DNA from 3 places in the Streptococcus sp. SN-1 genome. Region 2 is predicted to be linked to each of the others. Evidence: predicted binding sites of a transcription regulator. Region 2 holds the regulator's gene; each other region holds the start of a gene.
What was found. Region 2 encodes Rex, which represses fermentation and respiration genes when NADH is low (regulators of the CRP and FNR family bind a similar motif). Its sites were predicted from a motif close to TTGTGAANTANTTCACAA; they were not measured.
Positions count from the first base shown of each region.

Region 1: the regulator Rex is predicted to act here: its motif matches at 1,459-1,476, upstream of adhE (bifunctional acetaldehyde-CoA/alcohol dehydrogenase).
Region 3: the regulator Rex is predicted to act here: its motif matches at 1,141-1,158, upstream of ACAM22_RS08885 (zinc-dependent alcohol dehydrogenase family protein).

Region 1 is NZ_AP028929.1:1,889,673-1,891,940, reverse strand. It holds gene yajC (preprotein translocase subunit YajC) at 24-323, shown strand; gene ACAM22_RS08755 (low molecular weight protein-tyrosine-phosphatase) at 370-813, shown strand; gene ACAM22_RS08750 (hypothetical protein) at 800-1,210, shown strand; gene adhE (bifunctional acetaldehyde-CoA/alcohol dehydrogenase) at 1,511-2,268, shown strand, end outside.
Region 2 is NZ_AP028929.1:924,565-926,832, reverse strand. It holds gene ACAM22_RS04155 (cysteine desulfurase family protein) at 1-399, shown strand, start outside; gene ACAM22_RS04150 (DUF1831 domain-containing protein) at 404-751, shown strand; gene ACAM22_RS04145 (DUF4649 family protein) at 759-974, shown strand; gene ACAM22_RS04140 (redox-sensing transcriptional repressor Rex) at 1,057-1,698, shown strand; gene ACAM22_RS04135 (gamma-glutamyl-gamma-aminobutyrate hydrolase family protein) at 1,716-2,268, shown strand, end outside.
Region 3 is NZ_AP028929.1:1,912,053-1,914,320, forward strand. It holds gene ACAM22_RS08885 (zinc-dependent alcohol dehydrogenase family protein) at 6-1,064, opposite strand; gene nagA (N-acetylglucosamine-6-phosphate deacetylase) at 1,225-2,268, opposite strand, start outside.

The sequences.
Region 1 (2,268 bases), 970 kb from region 2:
TGTAAAAGACAAAGGAGAAGAAAATGAATCCAAATTATACATTTTTAATTATGCTTGTAGCGATGTTGGGCTTGATGTTCTTTATGCAACGCTCTCAAAAGAAACAAGCACAAAAACGTATGGAAAGCTTAAATAAACTACAAAAAGGCTATGAAGTGATTACAATCGGTGGACTTTACGGAACAGTCGATGAAGTAGATACTGAGAAGAGAACGATCGTTCTTGATGTAGATGGAGTTTACTTGACTTTTGAACTAGCTGCTATCAAGACAGTATTACCGATGAAAGAAACAACTTCACTAGAAGGCGCAATTGAAAAATAAGACGGGACTACTAACTCCCGTTTTTCTATAAAAGAAAGGAAATGGGATGAAAAAACTAGTCTTTGTCTGCCTGGGAAATATTTGTCGCAGTCCTATGGCTGAGTTTGTTATGAAATCAATGACAGATAATTACGAAATCCAAAGTCGAGCGACTTCCTCTTGGGAACATGGTAATCCGATTCATAAGGGAACTCAAGGAATTTTTCAACAATATGAGATTCCCTATGACAAAGCCAAAACGTCGCTTCAGATTAGTAAGGAAGATTTTGAAGTTTTTGATTATATTATCGGAATGGATGCTTCAAATGTTTCTGACTTACGTCAGATGTGTCCAGCAGACTGTCAAGATAAGATTTACTCATTTGCATCTGAAAGTGTTCCAGATCCTTGGTATACAGGAGATTTTGAGGAAACCTATCAGCGTGTTCAAGAGGGTTGTCAAGCATGGTTAGAACGTTTAGAGAAGGAGAGTGAGGATGGAAAATCTTAAGAATTTTTACGAAAAGTATCGTGTCTATCTGACTCGTCAACGTTTAGAGCTTTTGGCAGTAGTTACGATTGTTTTTTGTGCTGTACTCGTCTTTTTTCTAAATATTCCCGGAAAAGGCATCTTAAAACTCGATAATGGAACGATTGTTTATGACGGCAGTCTTGTCCGAGGTAAAATGAATGGTCAAGGAACCATTACCTTCCAAAATGGAGACCAATATACAGGTGGTTTCAGCAATGGAGCCTTCAACGGAAAAGGTACCTTTCAATCCAAAGAAGGCTGGACCTACGAAGGGGATTTTGTAAATGGTCAAGCTGAAGGAAAAGGAAAACTAACAACAGAACAAGAAGTTGTTTATGAAGGGACTTTTAAACAAGGCGTTTTTCAACAAAAATAAAGCCTCCTTATCAAAGGAGGTATTGTTAGTACCTAAAAGTAAGCGCTTACTAGAAAATCTATCTCTTTCCAAGCTCCTCTTCCAATCAAGCTTGTGAAATAAAAAAATATTTAAAATTAATTTCACAAACTCTAAAGAAAAAACTCGATAAGTAAAGAAAATGGGAAAAAATTCACAAACAATAAAAAATTCTTTGTGAAATGTTTATGAAACTGTTTACAAAGTTGAAATAATGCGTTATAATAAACTTGTGAAAAAATTAACAAAGGATATCAATCCTTGAAAGCTATGGAGGAAAATATGGCTGATAAAAAAACTGTGACACCAGAAGAAAAGAAACTCGCTGCTGAAAAGCATGTCGATGGTTTGGTGCAAAAAGCTCTAGTTGCTCTTGAGGAAATGCGTAAACTCGACCAAGAACAGGTTGACTACATCGTAGCTAAAGCGTCAGTGGCAGCTTTGGATGCCCACGGAGAATTGGCTTTACATGCCTTTGAAGAAACAGGACGTGGTGTATTTGAAGATAAAGCGACTAAGAACTTGTTTGCTTGTGAACATGTAGTAAACAACATGCGTCACACTAAGACAGTTGGCGTTATCGAAGAAGACGATGTAACAGGATTGACTCTCATCGCTGAACCGGTTGGTGTTGTCTGTGGTATTACTCCTACAACAAACCCAACATCAACAGCGATCTTTAAGGCATTGATTTCATTGAAGACTCGTAATCCAATCGTCTTTGCATTCCACCCATCAGCTCAAGAATCATCAGCTCACGCAGCTCAAATCGTTCGTGATGCTGCGATTAAAGCAGGAGCTCCTGAAAACTGTGTACAGTGGATCACTGAACCATCTATGGAAGCAACAAGTGCCCTTATGAACCACGAAGGTGTTGCAACAATCCTTGCAACAGGTGGTAATGCCATGGTTAAAGCTGCATACTCATGTGGTAAACCAGCTCTTGGGGTAGGTGCCGGAAACGTTCCAGCTTATGTTGAAAAATCAGCAAACATCCGTCAAGCAGCACACGATATCGTTATGTCTAAATCATTTGATAA
Region 2 (2,268 bases):
ATAGTGGCTATGGTTGCAGCCCTAAAAGAAGACCTAGAAAAACAAGAAGAACATTTTCAACATGTACAAAATTTAGAAACTGCTTTTCTGGCAGAGCTAGAGGGAGTTCAATATTACCTGAATAGAGGCGAACACCATCTCCCTTATGTTCTCAATATTGGATTTCCTGACCAGAAAAATGACCTCTTACTCCTTCGTCTAGATTTAGCTGGAATTTCTATCTCTACTGGCTCAGCCTGTACGGCAGGCATTGTCCAATCCAGCCATGTTCTTGAAGCTATGTACGGAGCAAATTCAGAACGCTTGAAGGAATCCGTTCGCATCAGTTTGTCGCCACAAAATACCGTTGAAGACCTACAAACCCTCGCAAAAACCTTAAAAGAAATTATCGGAGGTTAGCCATATGGCATTTGAAAAAACCATTCAGTTAAAAAATTGTCGTTACGACTACACTCTTAGCCCTTCTGTTAAAAAATTCACCCTTAAGGACAACACCTTTTTTGAGACTAAGGTTGGTAACTATGAATTGACTCGCCTTTTGGAAAAAGTTCCGAACAGCGGTGAGGGATTCCAACTCAAAATCATCATTAACAAGGAACTTACAGGTGCTAAAATCAATATCACTGACAAGTTTGGGCTACGTCTAGTTGATATTTTCAAATCAGAAGACCACCACATTCATCAGGAAAAATTCTATTTCCTCATGGATAGCTTGGTAGAACGTGGTGTCTTTACAAAATCTGAAAGATAGGTCCCATATGTTTGAACTGACCTATAAGGATAACTATCATGTAGAGCGGACTCTCAAGTATGAAGATTATGAGGCTCTCATGCTGGCTCTGTCAGGATGTGTGACCCTACCAGATACACTTTATGTGACTTCTCTGACTTTTAATGGCCAGAAAGTTTATCAGGGTCTGGTCGGAGACCTCTACCGATTTCTATCACATGCAGATTTTTTACATCAAAACTAAGATTTTTCTTAGTTTTTTCTTGTTTTTGTTGATTTTTTCACAATGTTTCTATAAAATAGAAGAATAGAAAGGTTGTGATTTTGTGAAAGATAAACAGTCTGCTATTCCAAAAGCTACAGCGAAAAGACTCTCTCTCTACTATCGAATTTTTAAGAGATTTCATGCAGAAAAGATTGAACGTGCCAACTCTAAGCAAATTGCAGAGGCCATTGGGATTGATTCCGCGACCGTACGTCGTGATTTTTCCTATTTTGGTGAACTTGGTCGTCGTGGCTTTGGCTATGATGTCAAAAAACTGATGACGTTTTTTGCCGATTTGCTCAATGATAACTCCATTACCAATGTCATGCTTGTAGGTATTGGAAATATGGGCCATGCCCTTCTCCACTACCGCTTCCACGAACGTAACAAGATGAAGATTATCATGGCCTTTGACCTAGATGACCATCCTGAAGTCGGTAGCCAAACCCCTGATGGGATTCCTATTTACGGAATTTCTCAAATCAAGGATAAAATCAAGGATGCTGATGTTAAGACTGCTATCCTGACCGTTCCCAGCGTTAAGTCACAAGAGGTTGCTAATCTCTTGGTGGATGCTGGCGTGAAAGGAATTCTCAGTTTTTCACCTGTCCATCTGCATTTACCAAAAGATGTGGTCGTTCAGTACGTAGATTTGACAAGTGAACTCCAAACCCTCCTCTATTTCATGCGAAAAGAGGATTAGAAAGCGAACATCATTTTATGAAAAAACCAGTTATAGGGATTACAGGAAACGAAAAAACTCATCCAGATGATGACATCATGATGAGCTACGTAGCAAAAGGCTTTGTTGAAGGCGTTAAAGACGCTGGAGGGATTCCCATCATCCTACCGATTGGTGATCAAGAAATGGCTAGCCACTATATCAGTATGATTGACAAACTCATCTTGACAGGTGGGCAAAATGTTGATCCAAAATTCTATGGTGAACCAAAAACCATCGACAGCGATGACTACCATCTTCAAAGAGATATCTTTGAACTAGCCCTCATCAAGGAAGCTATTAAACAGAAAAAGCCAATTTTTTCTGTCTGCCGTGGAACACAACTCTTTAACGTTGCCATGGGTGGAACTTTGTACCAAGATATCGAAGATCACTGGCAGGATTGTTCTGCCGAGTACACAACCCAACGCTTAGTGACAGAACCAAATACCGTTCTCCGAGAAATCTATGGAGAAATCTCCCATATCAACTCCTTCCACCATCAGAGTATTAAGGATTTAGCACCTAACTTAAAGATTGCAGCTCATGATC
Region 3 (2,268 bases), 990 kb from region 2:
ACTACTTAAGATTCTGAAATATCGTTTTCAATGATGACCTTAATTGCATGGTGGTCTGCTGCCTTACTGAAGACTTCGTAGGCTTTTTCAATTTCACTGAGTTTGAAATAGTGAGTTACCAATTTTTCTGGTTCAATCTTATGACTTTCAAGTGCTTTCAACAATTGTGGAGTTGTATTTGTAGATACCAAACCAGTTGTTACATTGATGTTGCGAATCCAAAGTTTGTCCAAATCGAATTCAACTGGTTTACCATGTACACCACAGTTGGCAACTGTTCCGTCTACACCGATAATCTTTTGACAGAAATCAAATGTTGCAGGAATACCAACAGCTTCGATAGCAACATCTACACCACGACCATCTGTCAAATCATAAATTTCTTTAATGGCTTTTTCAGGGTCTGAAGAATTAACCTTGTGAGTCGCACCAAATGATACAGCAGTTTCCAAGCGGTTATCGTCTAAGTCCACCATAATCAATTTGGCTGGTGAGTAGAACTGAGCTGTCAAAAGAGCAGCCAATCCAACTGGACCTGAACCAATAATGGCCACACTACAACCAGGTTCTACTTTCCCTTTCAAGACACCAATTTCATACCCAGTAGGCAAAATGTCTGATAACATAACCAAGGCTTCATCTGACAAGTCTTCTGGAGTATGGTAAAGAGTGTTATCTGCATGAGGGACACGTAAATATTCAGCCTGCATACCGTCAATCAAGTGACCGAAAATCCAGCCCCCTTCGTCTTCACAATGGGCATAAATTCCTTTTTTACAGTAGTAGCATTTACCACAGGCACAGACACAAGAAATCAAGACCTTGTCGCCTTTTTTGAAATTCGAAACTCCTTCTCCAACTTCTTCAACAATCCCAATCCCTTCGTGACCAAGAATGGTACCACTTTTGCAAGCAGGAACATCCCCTTTGATAATATGGAGGTCTGTTCCACAAATAGTGGTTTTTACGATACGCACAATAGCGTCTGTCGGCTTGCGAATCACTGGTTTGTCAACGTCAACAAAAGAAGCAAGTCCTGGTTTAACATAAGTATAGGCTTTCATAAAGTACTCCTCCGTTTTTTATTTGTACTATTTATAATGTAATTGTAAGCCTTTTCATTTGTTTCTTCAAGTTTTTTTGTGATTTTTTTAACTTTTTTATTAACCGGTAAAGAAATATAGATAAAAAGCAGAAGCTAGTCTCTAACCCCTGCTTTATATCTTATGCTTGATAACGTTTCACACCGTCTAGATAGGTTGCTACCAATTCCAAATCTTTATCTAATACGATAAAGTCCGCATCATAACCTTCACGGATTTGGCCACAGACATCGTCAATATGAACAGATTTTGCTGGGTTAAGGCTGGCCATCATGACCGCTTCGTGTGGATTTGCAATACCCCACTCGACTACATTTCTCATACCATCTTTAAGTTTGAGGATAGAACCTGCCAAATTACCAGTAGATTTGAGACGTGCAGTTCCATTTGCTACTACAACAGGGAATTCTCCCAACATATAGTCACCATCTTCAAGCCCACCAGCTGTCATACAGTCCGTAATAAGAGCGATGTTTTCTGTCCCCTTTTGCTTAAGTAAAATCTCACAAGCTTTTGGATCTACGTGGTGACCATCACAAATCAATTCTGCGTAAGTATGTGGGAGCTCATACATAGCTCCTACCATACCGAGTTCGCGGTGTGTTAAACCACGCATCCCATTATAGGCATGTACCCATACACTAGCTCCAGCATCAACTGCCTTCTTAGCTTGTTCAAATGTCGCATCTGAGTGTCCAAGTGCAACTGTCACACCCTCACCTGTAATAGTACGTACAAAATCTTCCACCCCATCACGTTCTGGTGCAATAGCGATCTTATTTAGCATCCCTTTTGCAGCATCCTGCCAAGAATGAAACTCCTCAACACCCGGGTCTCTCATATAAGTTGGATTTTGTGCCCCCTTAAAAGTTTCTGTGAAATATGGACCTTCATAATAAATCCCACGAATCTTAGCACCTGTTGCTTCTTTATAATGGTTTCCAAGATTTTCAGTGACTGCAAGCAATTGCTCATAAGTGGCTGTTAAAGTTGTGGGCAAGAAACTGGTAACACCGGTACTAAGAAGTCCTTCACTCATAGTGTGCAATGTACCTTCAATGTTGTTGTCCATCACATCTACACCTGCATATCCATGAATATGAGTATCCACAAGACCTGGTGCAATGCTATAACCAGTATAGTCAAGAACCTCTGCTCCTTCAGG